4 regions of the Corallincola luteus genome follow, and region 1 is predicted to be linked to each of the others. Evidence: predicted binding sites of a transcription regulator. Region 1 holds the regulator's gene; each other region holds the start of a gene.
What was found. Region 1 encodes sigma-54, which starts transcription at its own class of promoters, with help from an activator protein. Its sites were predicted from a motif close to GTTGGCACGNNNNTNGNNT; they were not measured.

Region 1 (5,152 bases):
TAGTCGTCTACCCAAGCGGTAAGCGTTCTGGTTGGACCTTAAACGCAAGCCATGGTGAATTAGAGCAAAACAACCTACTGCGTTTATCAGAAGATGTTGTGATCACCATGCTAACAGCACAGAATCAAACCAATACCTTACTGACAGATTATGTTGACATAGACCTGACAACCAATGATGTCAGCAGTGATCAACCAGTCACAGTAAAAGGGCCTGGCTACCGACTCGATGGAGTTGGATTAAAGGGCAACGTCGAACAAGAGCACATCGAAGTGCTAAATGATGTAAAAGCGACCTATGAACCTGAAAAATAGATTCACCTTCAGCTTAGTCGGCTTATTGCTGACCACATCGGCTTCCCTAAGCGCCGTTGAAAGTGACTTTCATAAAGAAGTCCGCGTGGATGCAAAACGCCAAAGTATCGATATTCAAAAAGGCATTATCTCCTTCTTTGACGACGTCACGGTAAATCAAGGCACATTACAGATCTTTGCCGACACTTTGCAGGTTGAGCAATCCGCAGGCGCAGGAAAAGAGGTGCTCATCGCTGTCGGTAAACCAGCGAAGTTCAGTCAGGTCTTGGAAAATGGTCAAAAAATGCATGCCGAAGCTGCAGAGATCCGTTACCGATTAGCAGATAACACTATCCAATTAACTGGCGCAGCGGTACTGACGCAGCAAGACAGCGTAGTGAAAGGCGAAACTATTCATTACGATATCGCCAAACAAAAAATGGTCGCAGAAAGTGGCACAGATAAAGATGATCGCGTGACAACCATTTTTCTCCCCGAACAGCTGCAACAACAGCTCGGCGAAAGTAAGGAATAAACCATGGCGACATTGAAAGCCAGTCAATTAGCCAAGAGCTACAAAGATAGACAAGTAGTTAAGAATGTCTCTTTAGCGCTGAATGATGGCCAAATAGTTGGCTTATTGGGACCGAATGGGGCAGGTAAAACAACCACCTTCTATATGGTGGTTGGACTGGTACCCAACGATAAAGGGCGCATCACGATTGACGATGAAGATGTGACCCTTTCACCCATGCATATCAGAGCGCGCAAGGGGATCGGTTACCTGCCACAGGAGTCCTCCATTTTTCGTAAGCTCAGTGTCGCTGACAACATCATGGCAGTACTGCAAACCCGTCCAGAGTTAAGCCGGTTACAGCGCACGGAAACCTTGGAACATCTGCTAGAAGAGTTTAGCATCACTCACATCAGAGATAGCTTAGGTATGTCACTGTCAGGTGGTGAACGCCGCCGAGTAGAGATTGCCAGAGCGCTGGCTGTGGAGCCTAGGTTCGTGCTGTTGGATGAGCCTTTCGCTGGCGTAGACCCTATCTCAGTCACGGATATAAAAAAGATTATTCAACACCTAAGAGACCGTGGTCTCGGTGTATTGATCACTGATCATAACGTGCGAGAAACACTCGATGTGTGCGAATATGCTTATATCGTTAGCCACGGAGAGTTAATCGCCGAAGGAAAACCGGAACAAGTGTTAGCCGACCAAAAGGTACGAGACGTATATCTCGGGGAACAATTCCGGCTATAGTGTAAGTAACCAGCGTTGATACATCGGGCTCTTTTGAGTGCCGATTAACGATGACAGCAACAGCATTATTTTAAATGTCACGGAAGTAGATGAAACCGTCATTACAGTTACGTTTAGGTCAGCAACTCACCATGACGCCGCAATTGCAGCAAGCAATCCGGCTATTGCAATTGTCGACGCTCGACCTTCAGCAAGAGATCCAAGAAGCGCTGGATAATAATCCGCTACTCGAGCAAAACGAAGCGGAAGAAACCAGTGAGCAACTTAATGGTGAAAGCCATACCGCGACAGACAAGCTGGAACAAACCACGGCTAATGCTGAAAATAATCAGTCGGAAGAGCGCGAAGATGCAGCCATGGAAACATCTGAGGCGCTCAACCAACAACAAATCAATGAAGAACTGCCTACCGATACAACCTGGGATGACCACCTTTCAGCAGCGCCCGTTTCAGGTTCCTCGTTCAGTGATGACGCCGACTTTACCTATCAAGGCGAAACCACAGAGTCGTTGCAAGATCATCTGGAATGGCAGATGCAATTAACCCCGTTCACAGATGTCGACAGAGCCATTGCGACATCGATAATCGATGGGATTGATGAATCGGGTTACCTGACGGTCACCGCCGACGATATTCTTACTTCTTTAGGGCAGGAAGATATCGAACTTGATGAAGTAGAAGCGGTCATTAAGCGAGTACAACTGTTCGACCCCATTGGCGTAGGTGCCCGCACATTGCAGGAGTGTCTGCTGGTACAACTCAATCAGTTTGCCAAAGAGACACCTTGGCTAAAAGAGTGCCGCCAGGTTATTGGCCAGTATATTGACCTGCTAGCCAGCCGGGATTATCGCCAATTGATGCGCAAGACCAAACTGAAAGAAGACCAGCTACGTGAAGTTCTGCGGGTGATCCAATCGTTGAATCCGCGCCCCGGCAGCGCAGTGATCAGCGGTGATGAGCAATATGTGATCCCAGATGTGTCGGTAATGAAAAAAGCTGGACGTTGGGTGGTTGAGCTAAACCCTGACTCGGTACCCAAGCTGAAAGTGAATCAGCAATACGCAGCGATGAGCCGGACGGTAAAGAACACCACTGACAGTCAATATATACGCTCTCATCTGCAGGAAGCGAAGTGGTTCATCAAAAGTTTGGAAAGTCGTAACGACACCCTACTCAAGGTCGCCAACTGTATCGTACAGTTCCAACGCGACTTCTTTGAGTACGGCGATGAAGCGATGAAGCCAATGGTACTCAATGATATTGCCTTAGCGGTTGATATGCACGAGTCCACCATCTCTCGGGTAACCACGCAAAAATATATGCATACCCCACGGGGTATTTTCGAACTCAAGTATTTCTTCTCCAGTCATGTCAGTACTGAAAGTGGCGGAGAATGTTCTTCAACGGCAATTAGAGCGTTAATCAAGAAACTTGTGGCGGCAGAAATCCCTAATAAGCCTTTGTCAGATAGCAAGATTGCTGACCTACTGGCAGATCAGGGAATTCAGGTAGCGCGGAGAACCATTGCGAAGTATCGGGAATCCTTGTCTATTCCACCGTCAAATCAGCGAAAAAGCCTGCTATAGCAGGCAATAAAACTAAATAAGGATGAGGTCTATGCAAATCAATCTTACCGGCCATCATGTAGAAGTAACAGACTCTCTGCGAGAGTATGTCGACGGAAAATTTAGTAAATTAGAGCGCCACTTTGACCACATCAACAATGTCCACGTGATCCTCAATGTTGAGAAATTAACCCAAAAAGCCGAAGCCACACTGCACCTAAATGGTGGAGAGATCTTTGCGAATGCAGAGCATCGTGATATGTATGCAGCTATCGACTCGTTGATCGATAAACTCGATCGGCAAGTAATAAAACACAAAGAAAAGCTAAACGCTCACTAGAGATGTCTATGGATATATCATCCATACTTAGCCTGGACTGCACCCGAAGTGCAGTCCATGGTTCAAGTAAGAAACGAATATTAGAAATGGCCAGTGAATTGGCAGCCAAGCACTTGCCAGAACATGGCCACAAAGCCATTTTCGAAAGTATTCTAGAACGTGAAAAGAAAGGCAGTACCGGTATAGGTAACGGCATTGCCATTCCCCACGGTAGGATCACTAACGCCAATAAAGCAGTCGCCGTGTTATTGCAGTGCGATGAGCCTATCGCCTTTGATGCAATTGATAACAAACCGGTGGATCTGATTTTCGCCCTCTTGGTTCCAGAACAGAGTTGTCAGGAACATCTGAAGACCTTGTCGGCTATCGCCGCCAAATTGTCAGATAAACAAGTCCTCAAACAGCTCCGCTGTGCCGCTAACGATCAACAATTATACGAAATCATCACCGATTCATGACCAGCACTGACGTGGCCGCAAAACCCAAACTAACGATTGTCAGTGGCCGCTCAGGCTCAGGCAAAAGTGTTGCGCTTCGCGTATTGGAGGATTTAGGTCACTACTGTGTCGACAACCTCCCGGTAGCCATGCTACCGACACTGGTTGCTCAAGTAAGTGGGCACTATAGCGATATCGCCGTCAGCATTGACGTCAGAAACCTGCCCGAAGACCCACATACGCTGGAAACAATTCTCGACCTTTTATGTCAGCAATGCCGCTGTACGGTTCTGTTTATGGATGCGCAGCAGAGTGCATTGATCCAGCGCTTTAGCGAAACTCGACGGCTCCACCCACTCTCCAAGCATGGTGTATCTCTGGAGCAAGCGATTGAAGCAGAGCAGCGTTTACTTGAACCGCTTATCTCCCGTGCCGATCTTCAGATAGACAGCTCTCAGCTGTCGATACATCAACTCAGCGATCTGGTGCGAGAACGGTTACTAGGCAATGCTGATCGCCATCTGGTTTTAGTATTTGAGTCCTTTGGCTTTAAATACGGTATTCCGCAAGACGCTGATTATGTGTTTGATGCACGATTCTTACCCAACCCCCATTGGGAACCAGAACTACGCCCCATGACCGGATTAGACGCCCCAGTTGAGCAGTTTTTTAGCCGCCAACCGATCGTGGCCAAATTCATCTGGCAGATAAACAACTTACTCAATACCTGGTTGCCACATCTGGAACTGAACAATCGAAGCTATGTAACCGTCGCTATCGGTTGCACCGGTGGACAACACCGCTCTGTGTTCATTGCCGAAACATTGGCAAAGCAGTTCAAAGAGTTACGTAACGAAATTCAGATCCGTCACCGAGAACTAGGTCATTAGTCTTTATGACACAACGCATTGAAAAGAAACTACTGATAAAAAACAAACTGGGTTTGCATGCCCGTGCAGCAACCAAGTTAGTCATGCTGGTCAACAAATTTGATGCCGAAGTGATGATTGAGCATCAAGGAAAATCCGCTTCCGCCGCCAGTGTCATGGGACTGCTGATGATGGAAACCTGTATGGGGCAAGAGATCCAGGTCGTTGCCGAAGGGGATGAAGCACAGCAGGCATTGGATGCTGTTGAGTCCCTGATCAATGACAGATTCGACGAAAACGAATAATCCTCACCTGTTAAAGAAAAATTCTCTCTATTTTTCTGGTTGTTACGATACAATTCCGCTATCGAACTTTTTTAATCGA
Region 2 (5,152 bases), on a different contig from region 1:
AAGTATCGGAAGAGACATCAGATTGATACTTTCCAGTATTCCTCACGTGACTCATACACGGGAGAGCCTGACATTGGGAGTCCCTCAATTTACGGTAAATGTCGATGAAGAAGCTATACAGATGAATGCGCTTAATCTCACCGATTTTGCTAGGTTACTTCAATCTTCTCTGGTCGGGCGTGAAAGTGGCAGTGTTATCGAAGACACTGAGTCGATTCCTGTTCGTGTGAAGGTATTAGATGAAGACCGAGAAAATTACAATGATCTAAATAAGCTCCGATTTCCGACCACAGCCAAAAGCACGAATCTTGGCATGTCGGTAATGGACTTCGCTCAGCTTGAGCTGGTTCCTGGCAGCGGTGGTATCACGCGAAGAAATGGTCTCAGAGTGAATATCGTTGAAGGCTATATAGAGGCCGGTGTTTTGCCACAAGTAGTGTTGGATGAGTTTAAGCTGGCCCTAGAACAATATAAGTTTCCTGCAGGTTATAAGATAGGCTTTGGAGGTGAAGCTGAGGAAAGGGATGATTCGGTCAATCAGCTCGTTAGCAATGTTTCTGTAGTTCTAGTGCTGATGATATTGGTGGTCGTGTTGTCATTTAATTCATTCCGCCTTAGCTCGGTTATTTTTATCGTTGCAGGCTTAGCAGCAGGCTTAGGTATACTGTCGGTTTGGTTTTTTGGTTATCCATTTGGTTTTACGGTTATTATTGCGTTGCTTGGTGTGGTTGGATTAGCAATTAATGCTGCTATCGTCATTATCAGTGAGCTGAGCGCGTGTCCACAAGCCAGCAAAGGTGAACCAGACGCCATCCTTGCGGCTGTAATGAGTTGTACCCGGCACATCACATCCACAACAATCACAACAATTGGAGGTTTCATACCGCTGATTGTGGCAGGAGGTGGATTTTGGCCTCCTTTTGCGATTGCGATTGCTGGAGGGACAGCACTAACAACGTTGTTATCATTCTATTTTGTACCACCAGTTTTTAAACTACTCACACAGATGCCTGTTAAGCTAAATTCCTTAGTTGTAGCTAATTGCGCTCAAGAAGTATCCCCTTGAAGCATCAATAGTTTTGTGAGGAATCTTGCAGGGGTTAAGGGGCCGCGCTATCCAGCTGTGCCACGGGAGCGAATATTTTTACCGCCGACGAGGTCGGCGGTCAGCATTATACTGGTCTAACGCTGAAATTAAAGCGTACCGGTAAGTTCGACCAGATCATGGATCTGAACGCCGCTTAGTAGTGCCGGATCGGTCACTCGGGCAACGGCGCGGTTTTGATAGGATTCAGTGATCCGTAACTGAACGGTGGTAGGCAGAAGCCGTACGTGTTGCTGGTTGTCTTGCCCATCATGAGCAGCACGGTGCAGCAGGGTTAGTCGGTCACCAACACGGATGCCATTGCTGACTCCGATATCGACTTCAACTGCGTCGTTCCTTACATGGGTGATGCGTCCGCGTCCTGGAGTGCAGCTTAGTGTCGTATCTATATCTGTGAGTAGCTGCGACATGACATCGGAGACGGCGCTCCCGTAGGCTGATTCCCAAAACTGGCGAGAGCCTAAAGCCACCGCTTCTTCTGCTTTAAACTCCCACGGGGCTTTACTGCGATAGCTTCTCTCCAGCGTCAGTTCACCACTGATACCATCGATAAGATAAACCATCAATTCGAAATTCCGCTCTGGCGGTGAGTAGAGCCACTGCTGCCATTTGCGAACAGGCAGGTCACCATTGAAGGAGAGATCTCTGATCTCTGCAAATAGTACTAACTGGGTATTGGTTTTCTCGGTCACGACCAGCGGTAGAAGCGGTGAAACCACGCTGCGGTTGTTGTAAAGGGAAGGGTTAAAGGTTGATATTTCATTTAACCAGCGCTTTGGATAACTGTGCAGACTCTCCGCTCTGAGATGGTCGTACAGCCATTGGCTGGTATGCAAACCGATCTCATCAATGCTGCCAGTGCGCGCATTGATCCGATCGTTGACCTTAAATCGTGTCAACAGCAGTGACTTTCTTGATCTGCCGTTCTGGCATTGTAACTGCTGTGGAAAGAGATCAGCATGGATCGTAATAAACAGCGTGTCTCCGCTACGACGCTCCGACAGCACGCGCACATCTCGTACGGTTCCTGCTGTGCGGATTTCAAATTGGTCGTTAACGATTTTGCCGGCGGCAACTTCTTGCAGGCTTGTGACCGTTCCTCCGGCAAGAACTAGTGCATTTTGGATTGCTTGCTGTGTTGCTCGCTCTCTGGCACTGGCGACATCGCCTGAATAGATAGCTGCGCGGCCTTCTGCTTCATACCAAATCCCTAGGCTCGGGGCGCTAAAAAGCAACAGGAGGCAGGCTAGCAGTTTGTTTCTCATTATTTGCTCCAGTCTGTTGAGGCGGCAGGCGTTAGTGACTAACGCGGTGTCAAATCAATGACTATCTTTTAATGGTGTAAGGTGCTCGCAAAAATTAGGCCAGTTAGTCGTGCGGGACTAAATTTATGAGCCTATGGCACAGCATTTGCTTTGTTTTAGGTGAGAACAATCCTTTGACGTGGGGTAGAGAAGCCGATGGGCCTTTTAAGAATTTTCCAAAGCATCCTCTTGGTGATGGCCATAAGCCTGGGATTGGCCGCGTGCTCGACCAGCGAAGAGGAGGCTGTTTATATTCCTGAGTCAGCTCCACCGATCCAGACCGCAGACCTTGCTACGCATGTGAAACAGATGGCGCTGCAGCTGATTGGTTCAAGCCGTTATGTGTCAGCAAAGACCCCGATTGCTGTGACCAGTTTTGTCGATATCGGTACGCTGGAAAGTACAGATATATATGGCAATCAGATATCTGAATTGGTGATGGTTGAACTGCAGCAAATGGGTTGGACCTTAATCGATTTCAAGTTTACTGGAGACATTGATGTGACACCCCAAGGGGATTTCACATTAAGTCGAGATTACCTGCGGTTACAGCATCGCCATCCTATTGAATATATTTTGACTGGCACTTTAGTGCGCGGTAGCAATGGTATGCAGGTCACAGCAAGGATCGTCGGCGTTGAGTCACGGGCAATAGTGGCAACTGCGGCGACATTTTTGCCGCTGTCACTGTTTGTGGAGCAAGCTGGTATGCCTGCCGCGGGAGGCTACGTTGCTCGTGAACCGCAATCAGGAATGATTATTCGTAAAGGTGGCTAGTGGAGACAGGCTAGAGCTAGCTCGACCAGACACTCAAGCCTTTAGTTAGGTTGCCGATACTAAGGGTAATCGCATTTTATAAGAGGTCAGTATGCGTTTTGCATCCTATGGTTATCTACCGCTTCTCGTCGCTATGCTCTCTGCATGCGCGACGGAGACACCACAAATGTCTGCTGAGGAGCCTCGGATGCCAATTGAGCCGGTGGCGACCCATGCGCTGTCTGATGAGGCTTGGGCAAGCAAAAGTCGTTCAGCCATGATCAGTAGTCATGTTGAGGCGATGGCTGAAGAGCTTGTTGGCACGATGTCGCAACGTTGCTTCAAAATGATGGCTGTCGCTTCTTTTGTCGATATTGAAACGTTAAATGTCAGCTCTCCGTTGGGCACAGCATTAGCGGAAAGTTTTATTACTCAAATGCAACAGCAGGGCTGTAAAGTCGTCGACTTTAAGCTGCGAAATGACATCCAGGTGACGTCGACAGGAGATTTTGTTTTTAGTCGTAACTTCAACCAATTAAAAGGTGACCTGCCCATAGTGCAAGTGCTTAGCGGAACGCTGCAGCCGATGTCTAAGGGGGTGCAGGTCAATGTGCGACTGGTGGATATTGCCAGCAAAATTGTGGTCGGGTCTGCTCAGGGATTTATCCCCAATGAGCTGCTCGCCGAGATCGCGCCGAGTAGTATGCGAGACGGTGTGCAATTGATGAAACAAGGGTGATGACAGAGGCAGTTATGATGAATATTCAGATATCAGTGATGTTGTTTTTGTCCTTGGTGCTTTCTGGCTGCAGTCAGATGTTTGACAAGCATGTGGAGTGGGAATCTGTGCCCCCAGATCACTATCCAGTTTTGCATGCCGTTGGCTATGCCCCGATCAGCTCGCAGCCTGGCTTGGATGAAAATACACGAATGTTGCAAGCGATAAGGGCGTCTAAATTGGATGCTTACCGTGAACTTGCTGAACAGATTTATGGCCAACAAGTGACTGCTGGCAGCAGCATGGGAGGCAGTGAGCTGTCGGAAGATCGCCTGCAAGTAGCTGTTAGTGGTGTTGTGCGCGGAGCTAGGGTTATCAGAACGTACCCATTAGGCGATCTCTATGCTACGGAGCTGGAATTGGACATGGCTGATGTACAGCGTGTCTATCAATCACTTAATCCGCCCCGTCGAATTCACGACGTTCAGTACTATTAGTCTTATCCGTGAAATCGTATCAAGTTTATTTTTTCTTGAGCGGGTATGAAAAATTACCCGCTTCAAAAATCCTGCACTAACCTTTAGATAACTGTTAACTGAACTGGCAGGCTGCTGTAACGCTATCCAGTTTCATCGTCGCGAGGATGACAGCAATGATGAAGCGCCCTGTATATGAATTACTTCCCTATCTTTATTTGTCAGCTGGGTTTATCGGTATCGCCAGTTTTGAGCTTGGTTGGGGGCAAGTGTTTGCCATTTTGTTATTTCTTGGTGGTGCTGATATTTGGATCTTGCGGTCTAATTATCGGCGGAAAGATAATGGCAAGAATCAACGCAGAGTCCATGATCGGATCCGACCGTTTTGGCTCTATGAGGCGTTACCCTTTTTAATTGTGTGTATTAGTGGTGTGGTACTTGCCGCGACCCGCGATTCAGCATTAAGTTGGTTGTTAGTGGCGCCAGTGGGTTACGCATTTTGGCGTGTTGAACAGCGAGTTGAATACCGACAACACGGCTGGATGCAGCTAACGGACAGTCATTCGACTAAATAATCTTGCCAGGCGGCAGGGCGATAAAGTTAAACTTTAAAGCCATGCCCCAGTTTGCCACCGGATTTTGCCTGACCTGTTTGGTCGTAGGTTACCCCTGCTTTTTCATTTCTAACACCTGCCAGCATGCTCTGTAATCGCGCTAATCCTGCCATACTCATTTTTAACGCTTGACCGTTAATCTCATTGAGTTGCTTGCAGGTTTCTAACATCAGTTCGAT
Region 3 (5,152 bases), on a different contig from region 1:
GGTGAGTATCAACGAATAAAGAAAGACACCGATCTTTTGATATTAGAGATGAACAAAGCGATCTCTGAATCTGAAGCATTCATCGCCACGCTAAAATAGGCATGAAAGCAAAAAAAAGGGTAACCATTCGGCTACCCTTCTAACTCCACCAACGCTGCTACTTATTCAGCAACGTTGCGTGCAGCACGCTTACGTTCATTTTCTGTTAACAGCTTCTTACGCAAGCGGATGTGATTAGGCGTCACTTCAACCAGCTCATCGTTGTCGATAAACTCCAACGCTTGCTCAAGTGTCATCTTAATTGGCGGACTCAATACCTGCGCTTCATCCGTACCAGACGCACGAACGTTGGTCAGCTGCTTACCTTTCAACACATTCACCGTCAGGTCGTTAGAACGGTTATGAATACCGACTAATTGGCCTTCATACACTTCGGCCGCATGCTCAGTAAATAAGCGTCCACGCTCCTGCAGGTTAAACAGTGAATAGGTCAACGCTTTACCTGTCGCATTGGAGATCAAGACGCCATTCATCCGCTGACCAATAGTGCCACCTTTATGTGGACCATAGTGATCAAAGGTGTGATACAGCAAACCTGAACCAGAGGTCAGAGTCATAAACTCGGTCTGGAAGCCAATCAAGCCGCGACTAGGGATGATGAAGTCCAAACGCACGCGCCCCTTACCATCAGGCTGCATGTTGGTCATCTCAGCTTTACGCAAGCCAAGTTGCTCCATCACTGAACCCTGATGAGGCTCCTCAACATCAACCGTCATAGTTTCAAACGGTTCTTCTAACTGACCATCGACTTCACGCAAGATAACTTCTGGACGCGATACGGCCAGCTCGTAACCTTCTCGGCGCATGTTTTCAATAAGGATCGCCAAGTGAAGCTCACCACGACCAGACACACGAAACTTATCCGGATCCGGCATCTGCTCTACACGCAGTGCAACGTTATGAACCAGCTCTTCTTCCAGACGGTCAAGGATGTTACGTGACGTGACATATTTACCATCCAAGCCAGCAAACGGAGAGGTGTTTACCTGGAAAGTCATGGTCACTGTTGGTTCATCAACACTGAGCGGTGGTAATGCTTCAATCGCACTCGGATCGCACAGAGTGTCAGAGATCTTAAGTTCACCAAGACCTGTGATAGCGATGATGTCACCAGCAGCAGCATCTTCGACTTCATGTCGCTCTAATCCAAGATAGCCCAGTACCTGGCCCACTTTACCATTGCGCTGCTTACCGTCAGCACCAACGATAGTTACCTGTTGATTTGTCTTAACGCGGCCTTTGGTTATGCGACCAACACCGATAACACCAACATAGCTAGAGTAGTCCAGCTGTGAAATCTGCATCTGGAACGGCGCATCCTGAGTCGCTTCTGGGGGGGCAACCTTTTCGACGATAGTTTCAAACAGCGGCGTCATATCATCACTGGCGTCGTCCACTTCTAACGTGGCAAAACCATTAAGAGCTGAAGCATAGACAATCGGGAAATCTAGCTGCTCATCAGTGGCACCTAAATTATCAAACAGGTCAAATACCTGATCGATAACCCAGTCAGGACGAGCACCTGGGCGGTCAATTTTGTTAACAACGACAATCGGCTTGAGTCCCTGAGCAAACGCTTTTTGCGTTACAAAGCGGGTTTGCGGCATGGGGCCATCAACAGCATCAACCAATAGCAGTACAGAATCTGCCATTGACAATACGCGCTCAACCTCACCACCGAAGTCAGCGTGTCCAGGAGTATCGATGATATTAATATGATAGTCGTTCCAATGGATGGCGGTGTTCTTAGCCAGGATCGTGATCCCACGCTCCTGCTCCAACTCGTTGGAGTCCATCACACGCTCACCATGATTGGCACGTTCGTTAAGGGTACCCGACTGCGCTAACAGCTTATCAACCAAGGTAGTTTTACCATGGTCTACGTGGGCAATAATGGCGATATTACGTAGCTTCTCGATCACCTGAGGCCTTCCATCTAATAAGGGTGGTCTTTACAAAGGGCGCCTATTGTATAGGCGACGTGACTTAAATCCCATTTTTTAATCGTGCAAAAGATAGTCAAAAATGGATATTTTGCATGAATAATCAATATTTCCTTTATAAACAAAGGGTTAAAAATCACCTTTGATATTTATTTTTATAAACGGCAATCAACTTGAAAGAAGTTAGATTTCTCACTAACCAAAAGTGTGATATCTGTATACCCCTCTTTACGTTATGGGATATAGCACCAGATTGGCACTATGCATCATGGTGGTGCAGAGACGCACAATTACAGTGCAAACTCTATCACCTTTAGATCCCAGAAAAGTAAATTAATTGTTTTAAAACAGCCACATAATATAGTGGCACGAATTTCGCTTTTGAAGCGCAAGCTTCAATATATCTAAACATTGACACCGGAGGATGAACTAGGATGTCAGTCGCAAATGTTCTCGAACTGATTAAATCAGAAGAAGTAAGATTCATTGATCTGCGTTTTACCGACACAAAAGGTAAAGAGCAGCACGTGAGTATCCCAGTAAGCCAAATCGACGAAGAATTCTTCGAAGAGGGCAAGATGTTCGATGGCTCATCGATCTCTGGCTGGAAAGGCATTAACGAATCAGACATGGTACTGATGCCTGACGTATCAACTGCGGTATTAGACCCATTCTCAGAAGAGTCTACGTTAATCGTCCGTTGCGACATCTTAGAACCAGATACATTGGCTGGCTACGACCGTGATCCACGCTCTGTTGCCAAACGTGGTGTTGAATACCTGAAGTCAACTGGCATTGCCGACGATGTGTTCATCGGTCCTGAGCCAGAATTCTTCATGTTTGATGATGTTCGCTTCCACACCGACATGAGCGGTAGCTTCTATAAGTTAGATTCAGAAGAATCTAAGTGGAACAGCGGTAAAGAATATGCAGACGGCAACCTGGGTCACCGCCCAGGCGTAAAAGGCGGTTACTTCCCTGTACCTCCTGTAGATTCAGGTCACAACATCCGCTCAGCAATGTGTATCGTGATGGAAGACATGGGCTTGGTTGTTGAAGCTCACCACCATGAAGTTGCTACCGCTGGTCAGAACGAAATCGCATGTAAGTTCAACAGCTTGGTTGAAAAAGCTGATGAAGTTCAGATCTACAAGTATGTCGTCCACAACGTGGCGCACCTGTATGGTAAGACTGCGACCTTCATGCCTAAGCCAATCGTTGGTGACAACGGTTCAGGCATGCACGTTCACCAGTCTTTGAGCAAAGGCGGAGAAAACATCTTTGCTGGTGACAAGTACGGCGGTCTGTCGCAAGAAGCGCTGTGGTACATCGGTGGTATCATTAAGCACGCTCGCGCGATCAACGCATTCGCGAACGCTTCAACCAACTCTTATAAGCGTTTGGTTCCAGGCTTCGAAGCTCCTGTTATGCTGGCATACTCTGCACGTAACCGTTCTGCTTCTATCCGTATCCCTGTGGTACCGAGCCCGAAAGCACGCCGCATCGAAGTTCGTTTCCCTGATCCAACTGGTAACCCTTACCTGTCATTCACAGCGATGTTGATGGCTGGCCTAGACGGAATTAAGAACCAGATCGATCCAGGCGAAGCAATGGACAAAGATCTATACGACCTGCCAAAAGAAGAAGCGTTGGCCATCCCAACTGTTGCTGCTTCACTGGAAGAAGCTCTGGCTGCACTCGATGCTGACCGTGAGTTCTTGACTGCTGGCGGCGTAATGAGTGATGACAGCATTGACGCATACATCGCGTTGAAGCAAGACGAAGTTGAGTTGCTGAACTCAACGACTCACCCTGTAGAATTCGACATGTACTACAGCGTGTAAGTAAGTTGACCATCCTCACAAAAGCCCACTGAAAAGTGGGCTTTTTTTTCGACAGCGCTTTTTGATGGTGACAAACTAGTCGATCCCAAATATAGTAAGAGATATGTAGGAAAAAGGTGAAAAGTTATGGTCGTAAAACGCATCGCCTTGCTCTTGTGTCTGTTAGGTGCAGCAACCGCTCACGCGGGTAAACTCTACACATGGAAAGACGCTAACGGTGTCGTCCACTACTCAGATAAACCAGTGCAAGGGAACAAAGCACAGCAGGTGCAACCTAAGGTTGGCACTAATGTGATCCCTCGATTGAATGATGGTGTTATCGAAACGAATAAAGGCCCGGAAGGCAAAACTTCGTTCAAGGTATCTATTCGTTCGCCCCACAATGAAGCTACAGTCCGTGACAACATGGGCCGGCTTTCTGTCGTTGGTCAGGTCGAACCTGAGATCCAAGATGGCTACAGCTATCGTCTTAAAGTCAATGATCAAGTACTAGGCACATCTGAAGATGAACCAGTATTTCATTTGATGAATGTTAATCGCGGCGAACATAAATTAAAGTTAGAACTGCTAGATCAAAGAGGCAAGGTTATTGCATCCTCCCCGGTACGGATCATTTATCTGCACCGCGCCTCGGTATTACAAGCTCGCTAAGCACAAGGAAAGTGCAGCAAGCTGAGTAAAGTGCTAGAGTGCAGGTGCATTCGCACCAAATTGGTGCGACACATGGGGAAGACGCACCGTGCTCTCACAGCAGAACGGATCACATCAGAACGCCTTGTCAGGGGTGACAACCACCCTGCTAGATGTTCTCAGCACCGCTATTATTCTTCTCGATCACCACTTGGTCATTCGTTACATCAATTCGGCGGGCGAACAATTACTTGAACAAAGTTCGCGTCGGCTGATTGGCGAACCGCTACCTAAGCTATTTGAACACCTCTCTCTCGATATCCAGCTGATCAACGAGACACTGACCCTTGGCAATAGCTTTACAGACAGCGACGTCTCAATGGTTAAACAAGATGGCATCCACATCGCTGTTGATGTCACGGTCTCTCCTTTTGAACGCGGCGACCAACGCTATGCGCTACTCGAGCTTAAGCAGATCGATCAGCAAAAGAAAATCAGCCATGAGCTTTATCAGGCCAGCCAACAACAAGCAGCAAGGGAGCTCGTCCGAGGCTTAGCTCATGAAATTAAAAACCCGCTAGGTGGGTTAAGAGGCGCGGCGCAGCTACTGGAAAAAGAGCTACCAAGCCCAGAGCTAAAAGAGTTTACCGGCGTGATCATAGAGCAAGCTGATCG
Region 4 (5,152 bases), on a different contig from region 1:
TTGTTGGATAGGCGTCAACATCGAGACCACAGCATCGGCAACGTCTTTCTTCAAGTGGCCATACATTTTATCTTCGTATTGCGGCACCAAACTTTCCACGGATTCTCCTGTCGCGCAGCTCAGCAATGTCAGCAGATTGGATACACCTGCTTTCTCTTGCTGATCGAAATAGATCCGCGCCTGCTCATCAGAATCGGTCATCGCCCGTTTAATCTTCTTCTCGATCTTCTTTGGTTCCTCTAACATCAAGACAAAATTATTCGGGTTATCATCCGATTTTGACATCTTCTTCTCTGGCTCCTGCAGGCTCATGATCCGAGCCCCCACTTCAGGGATAAAGGGGTCCGGTACTACAAAAGTATCACCATGAAGATTGTTAAAACGGGTCGCGATATCGCGAGTCAGCTCTAGATGCTGTTTTTGGTCATTGCCCACAGGTACTTTATTGGCTTGATACAGTAATACATCTGCCGCCATCAATACCGGATAACCAAACAAGCCAACATTGATATTGTTGACATTTTTCTGCGACTTATCTTTAAACTGAGTCATTCGATTCAGTTCACCCATCTGTGTATAACAGTTCAATATCCAAGCTAACTGAGCATGCTCTGGCACATGTGACTGGACAAACACGCTGCTCTGTTGTGGGTCTAAACCACAAGCGAGATACAGCGCCATGCCGTCAAAAGTACGCTCGCGCAGCAGCGCTGGCTCTTGGCGGACCGTGATCGCATGCAGATCCACCAGCATGAATAAGCACTCATGATCCTGCTGTAACGTAATCCAGTTACGTATGGCGCCAAAATAGTTACCAATGGTAAGACCGCCGGAAGGCTGCGCGCCGCTAAGGACGATGGGTTTAGACATGTGAATGTTCCTGCAAATGCTTTGAAAAATTAGTTACACGGATTCAGGCACAGATAATAACAGCGCCGAGAGCTCCGCTAGTTGATTAAGTACCCGATCCGGGTTGCAAAGAGCGATATCTTCCCCGTAGTTGTAGCCATAGGTCAAGCCAATACTCGGGCTCAAGGCTGCTTTTGCGGCTTGAATATCATTCCTAGAATCTCCCACCATCAGTAACTCAGTGGCGGAGATATCAAAATGCTCGGCACAATATAGCAACTGATCGGGACGCGGTTTTTTCTGTGGCAGCGTGTCACCACAGACCACCAAGTCAATCAAACCTGACAAACCGAACTGTTGGACTAACGGTAAGGTAAACTCAGTCGCTTTATTAGTAACAATGGCCAGTTTCATGCCTGCCGCTTTCAACGCCATCAACACGGCTTCTACATCAGGATATAGCGAGCTAAAGCGGTGTAGTGCGTTGGCATAAAGCAGCTTAAACAAGCCCAACGCCTGCTCAACAAGTTCTGGCTCCAAGCGAGTATCAACTTTGAAACTACGGCTGAGCGCACGCTGCACAAGGACTTCAATACCATTCCCGATCCAGCCCGTTACCTGTCCTAGTGACACCGGTTCACGGCCAAGTTCAATCAGCATCTGGTTAACCGCGTAGTGCAGGTCCGGTGCGCTGTGCAGAAGCGTACCATCGAGATCAAATGCAATGGCACGGATCTGACGAAAGGACGACGGCATTTAAACGGTGGCCAACTTCTGACGGAATTGGCCTACCACCTCGTTATAGTCACCTTGGCCAAAAATGGCTGAACCCGCAATAAACATATCTGCGCCAGCTTTGGCGATCTCGACAATATTGTCCTGTTTCACGCCACCATCGACAGCTAAACGAATATTCAGACCACGCTGCTCTATCTGCTGTTTCACCGCTTCGATCTTAGCCAGCGTTGCAGGGATAAACGCCTGCCCACCAAACCCAGGGTTAACTGACATCAATAAAATAAAGTCCAAACGGTCCCATACATAGTCCAACACCTGCAGTGGCGTTGCCGGATTCAACACCAACCCGGCCTGACAACCCTTGTCTCGGATCAGTTGCAACGAACGATCGACATGCTGGCTCGCCTCCGGATGAAAGCTGATCATACTAGCGCCCGCATCGGCAAACTGTTCGATCAACTCATCTACCGGTGACACCATCAAATGCACATCGATTGGCGCAGTCACGCCATAGTTTCGCAATGCCTGGCAAATCATCGGGCCGAAAGTGAGATTCGGCACGTAATGATTATCCATCACATCAAAATGCACAACGTCCGCCCCCGCCTCAAGCACATGGGTGACCTCTTCACCTAAACGGGCCAAATCTGCAGATAAGATAGAGGGAGCAAGTAGATAAGGTTGCATGAGTGGTTTCTCGCCGAGCTATTAAGAGAGACGCAGTGTACTAAAAAGTAGGCAGTTTTTCAGCTCCAGTTTTCGCGAAGGATGCACTCAATTAAAGCGCCGCACCAAAATAATGCACCGATAAATGTTTTGTAAAACTAATGCACCATGATGTTACAAAAATTGATATCCCTTCCCGCGGCGCCAAGGCCAAAAACCATATTAACCATTACTTTTCATAACCTTAAAAAAACTGGCACGATGATCGCTTTAACCACAGCGATAATTCCAAACCCAGGAAAATACTAAAATGAAAAAAGCACTTTCTTTAGCTATCAGCTCAGTTTTGGGTGTTGCAGCACTCGCTTCTACTAACGCATACGCCATCGAAGGCTTGTCAGCCAACGCTAGCGTAACTAGCAACTACTTATGGCGTGGTGTGACCCAAACTGATGACGGCGCAGCCGTACAGGGTGGCATCGACTATGAACATTCTTCAGGTATCTATGTAGGTACATGGGCATCAAACGTAGATTTTGGTGGTGATGAAGTAACCGGACTCGACGCATCTTACGAAGCAGACTTCTACTTCGGCTACGCAGGAGCAGTTGGTGACTTCGGTTATGACGTAGGTTACATCTACTATGCATACCCAGACGACAGCGCTGAAATCGACTTAGGCGAGGTATATGGTTCTGTTAGCTATTCTTACTTCACCGTAGGTGCAGCAACACTGGTTAACTCTGGCGATGACGCATTCAGCGACGGCCAGGATGATGACTGGGTTTACGTCTATGCTGACGCCGCTTTTGAAATTTCAGAAGGCTTAGAGCTTGGCCTACACGTAGGTAACTTCAGCGGTGATTCTGCAGAAGATTGGTTTGGCGACAGCTATACCGATTACAGCGTAAGCTTGTCTAAAGGCGGCTTCGGTCTGTTGGTTTCTAAAACTGACATCGACGGCGGCAACTTAGACGATGTTAAAGTTGCTGTTTCTTACGCTGTTGACTTCGATCTGTAAGAACAACAGCCGTAACATAAACGCCGCCATCGGGCGGCGTTATTTCTTGTCACAGCATACACCGCTCAAAATTTAACCTTTATTTAACACTCCAAGCATAGTTTCCCTTTATTAGCAGTGGTATATTTGTTTGTATCTCTGTCAGGGAGGCAGTGAAATGATTCGTTCGAAGATCTTTTTATCAAGTGCAGCAACCGTAGTTTTAAGCTCTATTGTTGCTTTCCATCAGTGGCCCACTAGTACAAGCCTGGGTGACGCATGTTCCTGCGAAGCAGAGAGCATTACTTTTGACGCCAGCCTTCCGGTCAGCCACCCTGCAAACCGCTGCTCATTGCAAAACAAAGCATCAAATGAAAGCTGGTGGGCATGGTTAGCTGGCGATAGTCGTTCGGCGGAATATCACTTCATCGATCTGCTTGAACTCCTATCCCGTTCGAATACTACTGATAAGCCTATCTCGCCGAAAGAACCCCAGAGCTAGGGCTGAATTGCAACTCCCGACGATATCAGTTCACCCGTTGCGAGCTATAAGAGCGGTAGTATCGGCTTTCTTTGGCGTGCAAAGTGAAGCGGCGAGAAAACAAGATTTTCAGTACCACAATCCTGTGCCATTTATCATTGCTGGCATCGTTATGGCATTAATGCTGGTGCTAACGCTGATAGCTGTCGTTAGCTGGGTACTAGATAAATAAGCCTATTCCGCGACTAACCGCCCCTCGTAAAAAGCAAGCAACTCACTTACCTTTTGTCGCCCTGACCCATTACGACTGATAGTACGCTTAACACGGACTATATCTAGATTAGCAGGAGCATAAAGTGCTCGCGTCTCGGTTACCTCATGGTTACTGATTAATACGGGCACACCGTTTTTTGAGGAGACCTCTTGTGCTACCAGCGCCAAAGACTCCTGCTCGGCGCGATTGAATCCCGCACCATGATAGGAGGTAAAGCTGGCAGTGGGGCTAAGTGGCCAATAGGGAGGATCGCAGTATACGACATCGCCTGGCCCGGTAGCCCGCATCACCTCGGCGAATGGCATACAGGTAAACGTGGCTCGTTTCGCTTTCTCAGCAAAGAATGCCATCTCTTTTTCTGGAAAGTATGGGCGCTTATAACGACCAAAAGGCACATTGAAAGCACCTTTCTTATTGTAACGACAGAGCCCGTTATAGCCGTGACGATTCAAGTAGAGGAAGAGTCGCGAACGCAATTCAGGATCAGCACTCTGATTAAACACTTGTCGCCAATGATAGTAAGCTTCTGGCGTATTATGCTGCTCCGAGAATAGCGGTTTCACCGCGGCAATAAACCTATCCCCCTGATCTGCTAGGAGCTGATAAAGACCAATCAGATCAGGATTAATATCGTTTAATCGGTAATTTTTATAATCAGAGTTAATAAATACCGAACCAGCACCTACAAAAGGTTCTACTAAGGTATCACCCGAGGGTAAACGCCGGTTGATCTCTTCAACTAATCCATACTTTCCGCCCGCCCACTTTAGGAAAGCACGCACTTTACTACTCACTACGCGCAGCCCCCTGCGCTTCTGTTATGTCCGCTTTCACAGCTGCAACACTTTTTGTCCAAGGCTTTAAGGCGCGCAGATCTGCCGAAGACGCTTGCAGGTATGCCGTAGCTTCTGCACGAGTAGCAAAGTTCCCCAAGATAAGCACATGACGAGGCAGCCCCTTCTTGGTCACAATGTACTCGAGAATATCATCCTTCAGTAGCGCAATTTCTGCTCGCTGGTAAAAACGTGCAAGAACGGCTTCGTCAGAAAATACACCGAGTTGCAGTGTGTAATGCTCTGTTGGCCACGCAGATATGCGCTGGCGAACTTCCGCATCTTCTTGCGTCATCGGCAAAGCTACGACT

Region 2: the regulator sigma-54 is predicted to act here: its motif matches at 2,503-2,521, upstream of EZV61_RS05145 (FlgO family outer membrane protein).
Region 3: the regulator sigma-54 is predicted to act here: its motif matches at 2,366-2,384, upstream of glnA (glutamate--ammonia ligase).
Region 4: the regulator sigma-54 is predicted to act here: its motif matches at 2,506-2,524, upstream of EZV61_RS00685 (TorF family putative porin).

What each region holds. Positions count from the first base shown of each region.
Region 1 is NZ_SJXE01000003.1:68,030-73,181, reverse strand. Features, by position in the region: gene lptC (LPS export ABC transporter periplasmic protein LptC) at 1-314, shown strand, start outside; gene lptA (lipopolysaccharide transport periplasmic protein LptA) at 298-828, shown strand; gene lptB (LPS export ABC transporter ATP-binding protein) at 832-1,557, shown strand; gene EZV61_RS08370 (RNA polymerase factor sigma-54) at 1,647-3,143, shown strand; gene hpf (ribosome hibernation promoting factor) at 3,175-3,462, shown strand; gene ptsN (PTS IIA-like nitrogen regulatory protein PtsN) at 3,471-3,920, shown strand; gene rapZ (RNase adapter RapZ) at 3,917-4,789, shown strand; gene EZV61_RS08350 (HPr family phosphocarrier protein) at 4,795-5,073, shown strand.
Region 2 is NZ_SJXE01000001.1:1,169,735-1,174,886, forward strand. Features, by position in the region: gene EZV61_RS05135 (efflux RND transporter permease subunit) at 1-1,066, shown strand, start outside; gene EZV61_RS05140 (flagellar assembly protein T N-terminal domain-containing protein) at 1,195-2,370, opposite strand; gene EZV61_RS05145 (FlgO family outer membrane protein) at 2,605-3,186, shown strand; gene EZV61_RS05150 (FlgO family outer membrane protein) at 3,278-3,904, shown strand; gene EZV61_RS05155 (LPP20 family lipoprotein) at 3,922-4,380, shown strand; gene EZV61_RS05160 (hypothetical protein) at 4,536-4,934, shown strand; gene flgN (flagellar protein FlgN) at 4,961-5,152, opposite strand, start outside.
Region 3 is NZ_SJXE01000002.1:271,977-277,128, reverse strand. Features, by position in the region: gene EZV61_RS07675 (DUF2959 domain-containing protein) at 1-99, shown strand, start outside; gene typA (translational GTPase TypA) at 162-1,982, opposite strand; gene glnA (glutamate--ammonia ligase) at 2,438-3,847, shown strand; gene EZV61_RS07660 (DUF4124 domain-containing protein) at 3,974-4,498, shown strand; gene glnL (nitrogen regulation protein NR(II)) at 4,587-5,152, shown strand, end outside.
Region 4 is NZ_SJXE01000001.1:162,434-167,585, reverse strand. Features, by position in the region: gene trpS (tryptophan--tRNA ligase) at 1-870, opposite strand, end outside; gene EZV61_RS00695 (phosphoglycolate phosphatase) at 904-1,605, opposite strand; gene rpe (ribulose-phosphate 3-epimerase) at 1,606-2,274, opposite strand; gene EZV61_RS00685 (TorF family putative porin) at 2,564-3,274, shown strand; gene EZV61_RS00680 (hypothetical protein) at 3,432-3,755, shown strand; gene EZV61_RS19675 (DUF2970 domain-containing protein) at 3,691-3,966, shown strand; gene EZV61_RS00670 (Dam family site-specific DNA-(adenine-N6)-methyltransferase) at 3,969-4,802, opposite strand; gene EZV61_RS00665 (SPOR domain-containing protein) at 4,795-5,152, opposite strand, start outside.